Regions from separate parts of the Methylorubrum pseudosasae genome, predicted to be linked through region 3. Evidence: riboswitches for the same ligand, from Rfam matches in the RefSeq annotation. Region 3 holds a riboswitch; each other region holds the start of a gene.
The links. Region 3 has a riboswitch for cobalamin ahead of M2437_RS25810 (CbtB domain-containing protein). Riboswitches for the same ligand answer to the same signal wherever they lie in the genome.
Positions count from the first base shown of each region.

Region 1: it holds a riboswitch for cobalamin, as region 3 does, so the genes downstream of both, M2437_RS06520 (hypothetical protein) here and M2437_RS25810 (CbtB domain-containing protein) in region 3, are expected to answer to the same signal.
Region 2: it holds a riboswitch for cobalamin, as region 3 does, so the genes downstream of both, M2437_RS06465 (TonB-dependent siderophore receptor) here and M2437_RS25810 (CbtB domain-containing protein) in region 3, are expected to answer to the same signal.

Region 1 is NZ_JAQGDU010000002.1:1,205,861-1,210,789, forward strand. It holds partial or broken gene M2437_RS06515 (IS5-like element ISMex15 family transposase) at 141-897, opposite strand; cobalamin riboswitch at 1,099-1,293, shown strand; gene M2437_RS06520 (hypothetical protein) at 1,417-1,662, shown strand; gene M2437_RS06525 (hypothetical protein) at 1,810-2,202, opposite strand; gene M2437_RS06530 (hypothetical protein) at 2,893-3,156, opposite strand; gene M2437_RS06535 (hypothetical protein) at 3,851-4,093, shown strand; gene M2437_RS06540 (hypothetical protein) at 4,762-4,929, opposite strand, start outside.
Region 2 is NZ_JAQGDU010000002.1:1,192,397-1,197,325, forward strand. It holds gene M2437_RS06460 (TonB-dependent receptor) at 1-1,326, opposite strand, end outside; cobalamin riboswitch at 1,443-1,639, opposite strand; cobalamin riboswitch at 1,843-2,051, shown strand; gene M2437_RS06465 (TonB-dependent siderophore receptor) at 2,160-4,385, shown strand; gene M2437_RS06470 (ABC transporter substrate-binding protein) at 4,412-4,929, shown strand, end outside.
Region 3 is NZ_JAQGDU010000002.1:5,268,368-5,273,296, forward strand. It holds partial or broken gene fumC (class II fumarate hydratase) at 1-698, opposite strand, end outside; gene cobO (cob(I)yrinic acid a,c-diamide adenosyltransferase) at 1,249-1,851, opposite strand; gene cobU (bifunctional adenosylcobinamide kinase/adenosylcobinamide-phosphate guanylyltransferase) at 1,851-2,381, opposite strand; gene M2437_RS25800 (MarR family winged helix-turn-helix transcriptional regulator) at 2,463-2,954, shown strand; gene M2437_RS25805 (anthrone oxygenase family protein) at 2,941-3,363, shown strand; cobalamin riboswitch at 3,408-3,606, shown strand; gene M2437_RS25810 (CbtB domain-containing protein) at 3,648-3,830, shown strand; gene M2437_RS25815 (CbtA family protein) at 3,862-4,629, shown strand; gene M2437_RS25820 (DUF1636 family protein) at 4,622-4,929, shown strand, end outside.

The DNA.
Region 1 (4,929 bases), 4.1 Mb from region 3:
GAATGTCCGCTTGGGGTCAGGAGTTAGCATGCCGACTGGTCGGCTACGCGCCACGAGCCGACATTGGGTTGGCAGGCGCTGAACCGCCGCTCTCGACCCCGAGCAGACCTACGAAGCCGTCTGAGTATTAGGCTCCGGACTCATAACCAGTAGCTGACGGTAGCGGCGATGCAGACGGCCGCCAGGTAGTTGGCTGCCAGCCGGTCGTATCGGGTGGCGATGCGGCGGAAGTCCTTGAGGCGCCCGAACATCCGCTCGATGGCGTTGCGGCCCTTGTACAGGACGGGGGAGAAGCACGGCTTCCATCGCCGGTTGGACTTGGGCGGGATGTTGGGCGCCGCCCCCGGTCGCCTCGATCTGACGGCGGATGGCGTCGCTGTCGTAGCCCTTTGTCGGCCAACATGATCCGGCACGCTGGCGCGCCCTCCAAGAGCTGTGCCCCCGCCTTGCAGTCCGCCACCTGACCGCCCGTCAGCAGGAAGGCGAGCGGGCGGCAGAACCGGTCGGTGAGCGCGTGGATCTTGGTGGTGCGTCCACCCCGCGAGCGGCCGATGGCATGGCTTTGCTCCCCCCCTTTCCACCGGAGGCGCAGCGATGCGCCTTCACGGCCGAGGAGTCGATCAGCACCTGGGAGGGGGGCCAACCGGCCCGGGCCAGGGTCTCGAACAGATCCCTCCAGATCCCCTTGGCCGCCCAGCGCACGAAGCGATTGTAGAGGGTCTTCTTCGGGCCGTAGATCTCACGCGGGGCGTCCGTCCAACGCCCGCCCGACTTCAACACGTGGATGATCCCGCTGATCACACGTCGGTCGTCGACGCGCTCCTTACCCCGGGTGTCTGTCGGAAGGTGCGGTGCGATCTTTGCAAACTGCTCGTCGGTCAACCAGAACTCGCCCATTGGCTCCTCCCTCACCCGGAAGAAATCACAGGCACACCCGCCAAGCCAAACTTATGGGTCCGGAACCTAAGCCACTATCAAAGTAAAAGTGGACCTTCGCGGGTCACCGCAGGGGAGGCGGTCGAGCCGTGCCCACGGTTGGGTACGAAAAGGGTTTTGTGTATGGTGTTGCTGCAAAGCGACGGATTGCGCAGACGATGGCGGTAACATGCGCGTGACGGTTCCCCTCGGGGATCAAAAGGGAACGCGGTGAGGGGTAACCTGATGCCGCGGCTGCCCCCGCAACTGTAAGCGTCGAGCCTTCCGCCACCATGTCACTGGGCAGCCTCGCCCGGGAAGACGGTGAGAGGGCTGCGACCCGCGAGCCAGGAGACGTGCCGTCAGTCGTGGTCACACGCGAAACGCGTCGGGCGGGGTGTCCTGGCGGGTGTCGAAGCGCTGCCTTCCTGCGAGGAGGCGGTGAGCTGAGGCCTCGTTCGCGGTGACGTGCCACTGCCGTTGCCCGAGGCTCCATGTTCCATGCTTTCCGACGCACTCGCTCGTCAATCGAGCGCTCAGGTTCGGCCAGGGCGCACGAACCTCACGCCGCTCGCCGGCATGCAGGTGGGTGAGGAGGTGCGGGCTAGCTCGGGCCTGTTCAGCGGCTTCGTCGGAAAGTTCGTCGGCACTGCAGAGGGCGGCGCCGTTGGTGTCATCTCCCTGGAAGTGATGGGCTCGCCATTCGACTATCGGCTGCCGATCGAGGACATACAGAGGGTGGCGTGATACACCATTTCAAATTAAGTCTACGCACCGTTCCCCCTACGAGGGCCGCTTAAGATCCCATCCAGGATTTAGATCAGGCACCTCGCAAGGAAAGTAACGACCTGAGGACGAGACAACGGGTGCGGATTGCTGGCAGTTATCTTACTACTATTCACGACCAATATTAAACCATACGCTCTCCAGCACCATGGCGCGCCAGTCTGAATGCTGGGGATCCATATGCACAATGTACATGTTGGCTTCATCTAAGGCATCAAGGCCGCCAACAGCGTGAATACGCTCGCCGAGCCGGAGGAGTTCCTTCCAGTAGGAATCTCCAGTTAGGTCTGCGCCGACACGGCCGAGATCCGGCCCAAGCTGTGCCCTTCCGGGTACCTGCCATGTAGTGAGTACTCCTCCGTCGCGCACGGCACTGAAGGTTAGGCCAACGCGCTCGCTCTCAACCATGCTCCGCAGCAGAGCATCGGTGGCGACCTCCGTGCCAGAGCCTTCATTTCTGTGCACGAACGCCTCCTCAAACTGCTCAACAAAGGCGTTCATCGCCCGATGCCGCCTAGCCCATTGCAGCGTTTATGGCGGTACGTCCGGTCAGGCTTCGATCGCCACCGCAGCAATGTGGAATGCTTGATGTAACCCGCAAATCGCACACTTATGTCATCGGCGTGTGGAGCGGGCGGCGATGGCCCGGCTTCCGACAGATCAATCCCGAACTTTGGTGAGAGCAATTGCAGGTGATATCTACTGATGGCCGTCAGAAATACTTATAGAAAACACGCGGGGAGCAAATTAGCCGCTCGCACAGACTTTTGGAGCATAGTAACCGCTTTGATAGGCCCGATATTTGCGGTAATCAGAGCGGCAGCCGGCCTTGAATCACAATTTCGACCGCTGAACTGCCCTTTGGGTCAGCGAGTACGACCCCGACAGATCGGCCTTTGGACAAAAAAATGCGGGCGGCACCGGCGTCGAAAGCTCGCATCAAACTGCGCGGTATCGCCCTCAATCTGCCCGTCTCCAGAATATGTATTTCGGTCGAGATAGCTATCGATCTCATAGCTGACGATGCCGAGGTTGAGCAGATCATCCCCAATCGTGAGATCCCCCCGTCCACGTATCGTACCAAGATATCTAAGCATAGACCGCTTACCGATGCTAGTCATTGCATTAAATTTCCTAATTGCTAGCGAGGGCAGCTATCGGAACGTTAAACAGGATCGGGCCTGTACCAAATTACAGCCGCTCTTTTTCTGCTTGGAGTTCGTCGGCTGTCACGAAAAACATGGATGAAAGACAACGCATCGCTTCCACACGGCGATTATTTTCTACATTCTTCCCGTCATTAGGTACCGCCAGCGCTTCCATGAACGCAGCGTCGACTGATTCGTTGTCTAGACGTTCGGCGAGTCGCCGCAATGATTGATGGCCAGTATAGCATGTTTTTGCATCTATTTTTATCGCGAGAACTACATCTGCGACAGCTGGTCCGAGTTCCATGCTTCGATGTCGTGAGTACGCCGACACAAGTGATTGACTTTTCCCAAACCAGTAATACTCCAAGCCTGTCAATCTTGGGAGTGCCATGATCAGCTCCATCTCTCCAGATTTATCGGCGGTATACTAAGTATATATTGTTATTATAGCCGCCGGCATCGCAAATGTAATGCTAACGTTTTTTGCTACGATTTGGGCCGAGTTCCCCCCGGATAGCCGCGTCATGGTACCAGGCCGAGCTGGACACCTCAGGTTGTTTTGTTTCTGATTTAGTTATCTCCTCCGGCTTTCCCCGATCGAGGCGTGAAGCCTTCTGATTTGGGTTTGCCGGTTCAACCTTGCCACCGAAGATCGGGGGCCTGAACACAGATATGCTCATAGATTGACCCTTTGATATAAAACTGGCAATTCATTCAGCTGAATATTTGGTGATCATTGGTTCGCATTCAACCCCTATGAAATATTAATGTCAGAAATAATCGTATTTTTCTTTAGGCGATCATTGACAAAAGTTTGAGGAACGAACGATGTCTCGAGGCGTTGTTTTTGAGGAACATAAAATATATGCTGAATCCTTTCCTCTCATATGGCCAGAATTTGGCGTATACTCAATATATGGATGGAATTCATGGCGACAATACTGCGGTTCGGACGTAAAGTGCGACTTCCATCAACATTCGAGATAAAGCGAGATCTCATGATGATGATCAAGGCGGATTCTCTTGCTGCTGCATTGAAGGCCCAAGAATGTAATGAAGATGATTTTGCGGACATATTGGAAGAATTGAATATAAAATATCACGTTTCGCGAGACAGAGTGAACATGCTTCTCTGTCGTTTCGGGCCAGGGCGGTCCGGGGCGATGGAGGCGGCAAAAAGCCTCAATGTGCGGAAGCATCAATACGACTTTAGGAACAATGGGCCAAAGGATTTTGCCTAGCAGCCTGCTGCTTTCAAAATGTTGGATGCGGCATGTCGACAACGCTCTTCATCCAGGCGGCGGGCACCTGCGCGGTGCACTCAACTGAGTCGACTGGATTCGTGCTCTGCGTGAGCGAGGCCGGAACGAGCCAATACTGAAGGTAATGCGTCCCAACATCGCTGTGGTGAGGTAAGGCAACGAACTTGCAATTCAGCAGCCCTTATTGAAGGTCCGGGAGTGCCGCGATCCTGCCGTTCAGCATCCACCGGCCGAACCGTCGCTTTCCACCTTAAGCCATCCTCTGACGGTCAAGCTCCTGAGATTGCGATCGGTCCCAGGTCCGAGAATATGAATTTGAGCTGCATGACGGCTATCGCGTGATTGACTTCGGATAGAGCGCCACTATTGTCTGTCCCGCACCGATCAACGAAGAATATGCGCGGGTCGAGTGCGAGAACGAACGTGAGGCCGCCATAGGCCCTGCCGCTTCTCACGATTGGAAAGATGCGCCCCGAGCGGATGACCCGCTGCGGGGCTTTTTCATCCCCCGCGCATCATGAGCCGCTGCGTCATCCGACAAGCCCAGCTTGAGCCAGGTCGCCCGCATGCAAGTGGAGCGGTGACGAGGGTTGAAGCAGCCTGCTGCAGTTATTGGCGCTACCGTAGCAGGCGGGTGACGAGGCCTATCAGGCGAAGGACCCAAATCCTTCGAACGCATTCGTCGGCGGTGCAGTCGGCTTGCTGCCGTCCTTCGGCAGGGCATCTGCGCCCTCGGCAAGCTGATGGATCATTTGATTAGGTTCGCTTGGGTGGATCTGGTTCGAGACAGAGGCGAGCGGCGAGGCAGAGCGATC
Region 2 (4,929 bases), 4.1 Mb from region 3:
GCGAAAGCCGACGCTGGTGCGCAGCCAGTCGGTCCAGCGCAGGCGGTTCTCGTAGTAGAAGGCTGCGCTCGCCTCCACGACACGGTCGTCGAGCACCGTGGAGCGGAACTGGCGGTTCGTGGTGTTGAAGAGCCCGACGCGCATGGAATCGGTGCGCGTCTGCACCCCGATCTCGTTCTCCATCGGCAACCCGGCGAGGTCGCCCTGGAAGACGTGGGCAACCTCGCCGCCACCGAGCACCCGGTCGTCGAGCTGGCGGAACTGGTCGCCGCTGACGGGGTCGTTCAGGAAGTAGGTGAAATCGTTCCAGAGGTTCATCCGGTAGCGGATGACGTAGGCGTTCGCGCGCGTGATGCTGGTCTCGTCGGTCCCGCTCCAGCGACCCGAGAGCGAGAAGCGGCCGGTATCGCCGCCATCCGTCGGGTTGAGCGTGCCGTAGCGCCCGATGATCCCCTCGGCGACCGCGCGCTCCGGGACCTGGTTGGTGGCGTTCCACTTCGCCCAGTAGGCCATGCCGGTGACCGAGAAGCCGTCGGTGGCCGTGCCCTGGCTGTAGCGCAGGACGCTGTTGAGCTTCCTCAACCGGTCGGGCACGTCCCAGGGCCCGTCATAGGTCTGCGCCTCGCCGGCCACCAGCAGGTTGCCGGCGCCGAGCGGCACGGAGGCGAAAGACAGCGCGCGCTTGTAGCCGAAGCTGCCGATGGAGGTGAGCGCGAGGTTCTGGGCCACCGTGTCGAGGTAGTCGATCCGCACCGAGCCGGCGGAGGCGAAGTCGCCGTCGCGCACGAAGTACGGCCCCTTGTGGAACTCGACCGCGCCGACGAGTTCGGGGATCAGGAAATTGAGGTCGGCGTAGCCCTGGCCGTGGGCGTGGGTGCGCATGTTGACCGGCATGCCGTCCACGAACAGGGCGATGTCGGTGCCGTGGTCGAGGTTGAAGCCGCGCAGGAAGAACTGGTTGGCCTTGCCCTCGCCCGAGTGCTGCGTGACGATGAGGCCCGGCACCTCCTCCAGCACCTCGCCGGGGCGGGTGACCGGGCGGCTGTTGAGCTGCGCGCCCGAGATAATGCCGCCGCTCGCAGCGTCGACCGGGCGAAGCGCGCCGCCGATACCCGACACCCCACCGACGTAGCCGGCGCTGGCCGAGGCCGGACCGGCAGCAGCAGCGGTCGGCACGGCCACGGCGCTCACAGAGATCTCCGACAGGGTGACCTCGTCAGCGCGAGCGGCCTGCGCGCCCGCACAGGTCGGGGCGATACAGAGGGCGGCGGCCAGGGCGCCCGCCATGAGGCAGCGCGAGACTGGCGGAGGCTGAAGGTCGGACATCGGGGCCTCGGGGCAACGGCAGTGGCACGTCACCGCGAACGAGGCCGATGAGGGTACGGAGCAAACCGCGCGCCATCACCAACACCTGCCGACACACCCCGTCCGGCACGCTCCGCGTGTGACCACGATGGACGGCAGGTCTCCTGGCTCGCGGGTCGCTGCCCTCTCACCGTCTTCCCGGGCGAGGCTGCCCAGTGACATGGTGGCGGAAGGCTCGCCGCTTACAGTTGCGGGGGCAGCCGCGGCATCGAGCTTGCGCCCTCACCGCGTTCCCTTTTGATCCCCAAGGGGAACCGTCGCGGACATACTACCGAGCTTCCGGCTCAGGTCCGTCGCGGCCGGGCAACACCTGTCAACAACCTGCTCTCGACAGATGGACGACGATGTTCCGACTTGTGGACAGGACAATGCGGTCGAAGGAGCCACCTGTTACTGAGCAGGAACGGACAGCCCTGTGCCGGACGCGCCAGCTATCGAAGCCGCGTTCGATCGGTTGACTCCCGTACCTGCAGGACCGATGAGGGCTACCGTCAAGGTTCTCACGGTCCCGTGACCGTGAGCTAAGAGGGAATTCGGTGAAGCCCGCGAGGGCGAAACCGAAGCTGCCCCCGCAACTGTGAGCGGCGAGCCGCTGCCGAGAATGATCACTGGTGCCCCGCACCGGGAAGGTCAGGCAGAGGTGACGACCCGCGAGCCAGGAGACCTGCCTTGGCGATGGTTTTCGTTTCTCGGGCGGGGTGTCCGAAGGGAACGCATGGCCGTGGCAGGCGCTGACCGCCTGCTCTCGCGCAAGCGTGCCTGGAATTGCCCTTGTCCGGTCAAGGGCTTCTTCGATGCCGCACCGGTCAGGTCTCACGCTCTCGGAATCATTTCGAGCCGCTCGCAAGCCGGGTGATAAGGCCGGTCGTGCCGCCGCATCCGGCCCGAGCCGGGAACAGGCGCGGTCGTGCACGGTCGCCCTGGCCACTTTTCTTGCCGTAGGCCTCGATCCGGTCATCGCCTCCGCGCAGTTGGCCGCCGACGCGACCCAGGAGGTTCGGCTGGACGAGCTAACGGTCCAGGGGACCGCCGGCCCCCGTCTCGTCGCGGACGGCTATCTGGCGAAGCAGAGCGTCAGCGCGACCCGCACCGATACCCCCCTGCGGGAGGTTCCCCAGACCGTCGTCGTCGTCCCGAACCAAGTGCTCGAAGACGCCGCCGCGACCCGGATCGATACCGCCCTCGATCTCGCAGGCGTCGGCCGGGCAAACCCCTTCGCTGGCCTTGGCCTGACCGAGTTCACGATCCGCGGCTTCGCCACGGGCGAGTATTACCGCAACGGGTTCCCAATCAACCGCGGCTACCCGAACTCGCCCGACATCGCCTCGATCGAGCGGGTCGAGGTTCTGAAAGGCCCCTCGGCCTTCCTCTACGGCCGGGGCGATCCGGGCGGCACCTTCAACATCGTCTCGAAGCAGCCGTTGGCCGAGCGCACCTTCGCCGTTGGCACGCAGTACGGCAGCTTCAACACGAAGCGCAGCACCTTCGACGCGACGGGCGCCGTCAGCGAGGACGGGACGGTCCTGGCCCGTATCATCGGCGCGGTCGAGGACAACGGCAGCTTCCGCGATTTCGTGAGCAGCGACCGCTACTACGTCGCGCCTGCCATCGCCTGGCGCCCCACCGCGGACACCACGATCACGCTCGAAGGCGAGCTGATCAGCGCTGGGCAGATCTTCGACCGAGGTATCGTGCCATTCCGCGGCAACGTCCTGGCGGTGCCGCGCTCCCGCTACATCGGCGAGCCCGGCCTCGCGCCGTTCCGCAACGACAACGCCCTCGGCCAGCTGCGCATCGAGCACCGGTTCGATCCCGACTGGGTGCTGACCGCCGGCACGCAGGTGCTGGGCGGCAACATCGCGGGCGACGCCGTGCAGACGGTCGGCGTCCTCAACGACGGACGCACCCTTCGGCGCACCCTGGACCATCGCGAGCTGACTTGGTCCGACCTCGACCTGCAGGTGAACCTCGCCGGCAAGTTCGAGACCGGCCCCTTCCGGCACACCCTGCTGCTCGGGCTGGAATACGACAGCTACCGCTACCGGGAGGTGATCACCCGGTCGAATTCGACCACCAACCCGTTCTTCCTCGACCTGCTCAACCCTCGCTACGGCCAGGCTCTGCCGCCGCTCACCGTGCCGGGCAGCAACCTCCTGGAGAACACCCAGAGCTACGCGGGATATGTGCAGGACCAGATCGACATCACGCCGCGCCTGCACGCCCTTGTGGGCGTGCGCGTCGAGGACATCGGCCTGACCTCGACCTCCTACATCAACAACACCACGACGCGCCTCCAGGGCACGGCCGCGACGCCGCGCTTCGGTCTCGTCTACGACCTGCTCGACTGGGTCTCGGTCTACGGCAACTACGCGCGCTCGTTCCGGCCGAACAGCGGCACCGACCGCAACTTCCGGCCCTTCGCCTTCCAGGAAGGCGAGGGCTACGAGGTCGGTGCGAAGTTCGACCTGTTCGACGGCCGCCTCAGCGCCACCGCCGCCCTGTTCGACATCGCCCGCACGAACGTCCTCACGGCGGATCCGGTGGACCAGAACTTCAGCGTCGCGGCGGGCGAGATCCGCAGCCGCGGCTTCGACCTGAGCGTCGCGGGTTACCTCGCCCCGGGCTGGCGGGTCATCGGGACCTACACCTACGTCGATGCCGCCGTGACCCGCGACAACACCATCCCGGTCGGCTCGCGCATCGCCAACATCCCCGAGAACGCCTTCGCGTTCCAGAGCGTCTACGAGTTCCTGGGCGGCGCGCTGCGAGGCCTCGGCCTCGGCGGCGGCGTGAACTTCGTCGGCCGCCGCGCGGCGGGCACGGCCGTCTCGACCTTCGACCTGCCGGAATATGCGACCTTCAACCTGATCTCCTACTACCGGATCACGCCGGACGTGCGGGTCTACCTGAACGTCGATAACCTCTTCGACGAGGTCTACTACGACCGCGCTTGGCAGAACCGCTACGCGACGCCGGGCACGCCGCGCCTGATCACCGGCGGCGTCGCCGCCCGCTTCTGATGCCTCTCCCCGGAGCCCCGTTCCGCATGACGTTCGTGCCCCGGCCACGCCGCGCCGTCCTCCTCGGCCTGCTCGGCCTTGCCGGCCTCCTCGCACTGGCCCCAGACGCCGGTGCCGCCGAGGGTCGGAGCGCGCCCGAGCGCGCGCTGACCGTCGTCGGCCCCTGGGAGGTCGGCGGCCTCGATCCCGCGAGCAACGGCCACGCCTTCACCCGCCTGCAGGTCGCCGAGACCCTGGTCGGCGTCGATGCGGCGGGCGCCCCGGCTCCCGGCCTCGCCACCGGCTGGACGGTCGCGCCGGATGGCCTCACCTGGCGCCTCCCCCTGCGTTCGGGCGTCAGATTCCATGACGGCTCGCCCCTGACCGCGGAGGATGCCGCCGAGAGCCTGCGGCGCGCCCGGGCGAATGTCGGCCCGCTCTCGCGGGTGCCCATAGCCGCGATCTCGGCCGAGGACGGGGCCGTCGTCGTCGCGCTGCATCGGCCCTTCGCGCTGTTGCCGGCCTTCCTGGCGAACCACACCACGATCATCCTGGCGCCGGGCTC
Region 3 (4,929 bases):
GTGCGCCCGATCTTGATGATGTCCTTCCACGCCTCCGCCTTCGCGGCGATGCTGTCCCGCAGCTCGGTGATGGAGGGCGCCAGCCGCTGCCGGACCGCGATCGCGGCGGCCATGTACATCGCCGTCGGGAAGGTGTCGTTCGACGACTGGGCCATGTTGACGTGGTCATTGGGATGCACGGGATTCTTGCTCCCGAGCGGCTGACCGGCGATCTGGCTGGACCGGTTCGCGATCACCTCGTTGACGTTCATGTTGAACTGGGTGCCGCTACCCGTCATCCAGACGTGCAGCGGAAACATCTCCGCGTGCTGTCCGGCCAGAATCTCGTCGCAGACCTGAACGATGAGCTTGTGCTGCGTCTCGCCGAGGCGGCCATCCGCGAAGTTGACGTTGGCGGCGGCCTTTTTCAGGATCGCGTAGCTCGACACGAGCTCACGCGGCATCCGCTCGATCCCGATGTCGAAATTCTCGATCGACCTCTGCGTCTGGGCGCCCCACAGCTTGTCGCAGGGGATCTTCACCTCACCCATGCTGTCCTTCTCGACGCGGAAGCACTCGCCGCCATCCGTCGCAGGAATCCCGGCGGGCTGCACGCCGGCTTTGCCGGTCTCCGCGGCCGCCACCTTCGGGATTGTCGCACCGGCCGCCAAGCCGATCGACGTGAGCAGTCCGGTCTTGAGGATGTCCCTGCGCTCCATGGAGCCGTGCCCTTTCTTGCTCTCGCGACCGACGTGCCGAGGAGGACGGGCGATCACGGCCCGTCCGGCCGCGGCCCGCACGCGATCCTCCGGCGAGGCGCACGCGATCAATGATCCATCGTCCACGGGCAGGATGAGCCCGGCCGGGCGACGGCCGGGGCTGCATGCGTGGCGCAAGGCAGGTGATCAATTGTTATGGAGGGATAGGGCTGACACTTGGTCTGCCCTGTAGGCCTCTCACCTGATGCTTCGGCAGTGAAAAGCAGATGGGTGCTGAATTTTCAGGCTTCGGTTTGGTCTTGTGATAATATAATTCAATATCGCCAGGTCGGCATCGATCGTGCCGATGGGCGTGTCTGTCAGGACACGCCCGCTGCGCCATCGCGCCCGGTGCCGAAACGGTCAGGGATCCGGCATTGCGTGACGTGGGCCTGCATCGGACTTGGCGGACATCGCCGCGCGTCGTGCCCGAACTTCGGACGCCCTCATTCCGGGGGAGGGCGCCGGCGACCGGAAGCGGCGTCCCGGTCGCCGGAAACCGGGCCGGGCGTCAGAACTCGATCCCCTCCTGCGCCTTCACCCCGGCGGAGAAATGGTGCTTCACGCTGCCCATCTCGGTGACGAGGTCAGCGGCCTCGATCAGCGCCGGCTTGGCGTTGCGGCCGGTCACGACGACGTGAAGGTCGGGACGCCGGGCGGCGAGGTCGGCGAGCACCGCGTCGAGGTCGAGATAGTCGTAGCGTAGGGCGATGTTCAGCTCGTCGAGGACGAGCAGGCGGATGCTCTCGTCCGCCATCAGAGCGCGCGCGGTTTCCCAGGCGTTGGCGCAGGCGGCGATGTCGCGGGCCTTGTCCTGCGTCTCCCAGGTGAAGCCCTCGCCGAGCGCCTGCCAGACGATCTGGTCGCCGAAGCTCTTGAGCGCGCGGGCCTCACCCGTGTCCCAGGCGCCCTTGATGAACTGCACCACGCCGACCCGATGACCCCGCCCGAGCATGCGCAGCACGAGGCCGAGGGCGGCCGTGGTCTTGCCCTTGCCGGGGCCGGTATGGACGATCAGCAGGCCCTTCTCGATCTTCTTCGAGGCGACCTCGGCGTCCTGCACCGCCTTGCGCTTGGCCATCTTTTCGCGGTGGCGCGTGTCGTCTTCGGTCATCAGGGATTCTCGCGTGAGGGTTTGACCGTCAGCGGCAGCCCGGCGACGGTGAGCACGACCCGGTCGGCCTCGCGCGCCAGCCGCTGGTGCAGCCGCCCGGCCGCATCGCGGAAGCGGCGGGCGAGCGCGTTGTCCGGCACGATGCCGAGGCCGACTTCGTTGGCCACCAGCACCAGCGGACCCGGCGCCGCGGCGCAGGCCCGCGCCAGGGCCTCGGTCGCCGCGTCGAGATCCGCCTCGGCCAGCAGCAGGTTGGTGAGCCAGAGCGTGAGGCAATCGACCAGCACCGGCCCGGTCGCGGCGGCCACCGCCTCCGGCAGCGCCATCGGCACGTCGAGGGTGTGCCAGGAGTCGGAGCGCCGCGCCCGGTGCTCGTCGATGCGGACCCGCATCTCCTCGTCCCAGGCCTGCGCCGTGGCGATGTAGAGCCAGGGGGCGGGACAGGCCTCGATCAGCCGCTCGGCATAGGCGCTCTTGCCCGACCGCGCACCGCCGAGCACCAGGGTCATCCGGGGGGCGGCCTGAAGCATCCGCACCCTTTGCCCCACGCGCCGCCAGCGCGTCAAAGTCAGTCTATTGACAATATGCTGTCAAATCGGCAGCATATTGTCATGAAACGTTCAGATCATGAGGCCGCGGACGCCGCGACGGCTCTGGTGCTGGAGATCTTCCGGTCGAGCGGCGCGCTGCTGGCCGCCGGCGATCGGCTGGTGGGGGATTTCGGCCTCACCAGCGCCCGCTGGCAGGTTCTGGGCGCCGTCGCACTCGCGGCGCAGCCGCTGCCGGTCGCCCGCATCGCCCGCGACATGGGCATGACGCGCCAGGGCGTGCAGCGGACGGTCAATGAGCTGGCGAAAGCCGGCCTCGTGAGCTTCGCGGACAATCCCCACCACCTGCGCGCCCGCCTCGTTCTCCTCACGCCCGCGGGCCGGGATGCCTACGCGGCGGCGGCGGCGCGGCAGGCGCCCTGGGCGGCCGCACTCGCCCGCGATCTCGACCCTGCGGCGCTCAATGCGGCCCGCGCCCTCGTGCGGACCATCGGCGAGCGGGCCGGCGAACGCCGGAGCGGCGAACAACCGGGAGACCACGATGCTGATCGGTGAACTCGCCCTCGTCGCGGCGGCGGCCTTTGCCGGCGCCGCGCTCTATGTCGGCTTCGTGGAGCATCCGGCCCGGCTGGTCCTCGACCCGGCCTCCCAATTGCAGCAATGGCGCCCGAGCTATCGCCGCGCGACCCGGATGCAGGGCGGCTTGGCGCTGGCCGCCACCGCCCTCGGCCTGCTCGCCTGGGCGCGTACCGGCGATCCGCGATGGGGGCTCGGGGCGGCGCTCGCGCTCGCCAACTGGCCCTATACGATGCTGGCGATCATGCCGACCAACCGTGCCCTGCTCGCCGCATCGAGTGCCGATCCGGTCGTGGCGCCGCTGATGCAACGCTGGATCCGCCTGCACGCAGTCCGCAGCGGGCTCGGTCTGGCGGCGGTGGCGGCCTTCCTCTGGGCGCTGCGGTGATCGCGGCCGGTGCGGGACACGTTGTGCGTCCGTCCGCATCAGGCTATGACCGCTCCGTGACGGTGCCCCGGCAACGGGGTGAAAAGGGAATGCGGTGAGAGGTTTTCCAGAAGCCTCAATTCCGCGGCTGCCCCCGCAACTGTAAGCGGCGAGTTCCTGCCACGAGCCACCGGGTGATCCGGGAAGGCGGCAGGCACGATACCAGCCGCGAGCCAGGAGACCTGCCGTCCAGCGAAGTTTTGTTCTCGAACGCCGCCGGTGGGGCGGCCGGAGCTCGTGACCCGATGACGACTGCGACCCTTCAGACCCAGGCCGCCACCACCCGTTCGGCCGAGGGCGCCCGCGCGCTCCTCGTCGCCGCCTTCCTCGGCCTCGGTCTCGTCTTCGTGGCGGGCTTCGCCCCGGCCTCGGTGCTGCACAACGCGGCGCACGATTTCCGCCACGCGCAGAACTTCCCCTGCCACTGATCCGCGCATTCAGCGGCTTCAAAGCAGTTCCATGATCATCCGGTTGCTGTCGGCGGCGCTCGTCGCCGGCTTCCTCGCGTCCGTCGTCGCGACGGGCCTGCAGCTCACGCTGACCTCCCCGCTGATCCTTCAGGCGGAGACCTTTGAAGGCGAGGGCGCGCATGCCGCCCTACCGCCCTCCCGCGATGAGACCTCTTTCGCCGCCCTGATCGTCCCGGCCCACGCGCATGCGCATGGCGAGGGCGGACACGACCACGGCACGGCCGACGCGTGGCAGCCTGCGCCGGGCCTTCAGCGGATGGCCTTCACCGGTCTCGCCACGCTGGTCGGCGGCGTCGGCTACGCGCTGCTGCTCGCGGCGGTGATGCTGGCCCTGCGCCGTGAGCCGACCCCGCAGGGCGGACTCGTCGTCGGCATCGCCGGCTTCCTCGCGGTGGTCCTCGCCCCCGCCATCGGCCTGCCGCCGGAACTGCCCGGCATGGGGGCGGCGCCGCTCGTGCTGCGCCAGTCGTGGTGGCTGATGACGGTGGTGGCGACCGGGCTCGGACTCTACCTGATCGCCGTGCGGCGGGTGCCGCTGACGATCCTCGGTGGCCTCGTCCTCATCGTCGCGCCGCATCTCGCGGGCGCGCCGCAATCGATCGACACCGTCTCCTCGCAGGTGCCGCCGGCCACGGCCGCGCAGTTCGCCGCACGCGCGCTCGCTATCGGCTTCGTGTTCTGGGCGGTGATCGGGCTCGCCTATGGCTGGGCCTGGGGCCTGTTCGGCCGCGAGGCGGGTGCCCGTGCGAATGCCTGATCCCGATAGCGCCATCCTGTCGGTCTGCACCACCTGCCGCGCGGCGGGTGACGCGTCCGAGCCGCGCGCCGGGGCCAAGCTGCTGGCCGCGCTGCTGGCGGAGGCAGGGCGTGAGCCCGTGCCGGGCCTGACGATCGAGGGCACCGAGTGCCTTTCGGTCTGCAAGCGGCCCTGCACCGTCGCGGTCGTCTCGCCCGACCGCTGGACCTACGTCTACGGCGACTTCGACGCGCTCGAAGACCCCGACACCTCCGCCCGCACCCTTCTGGCGGGCCTGCGCCGTTACCTCGAGACCCCTGA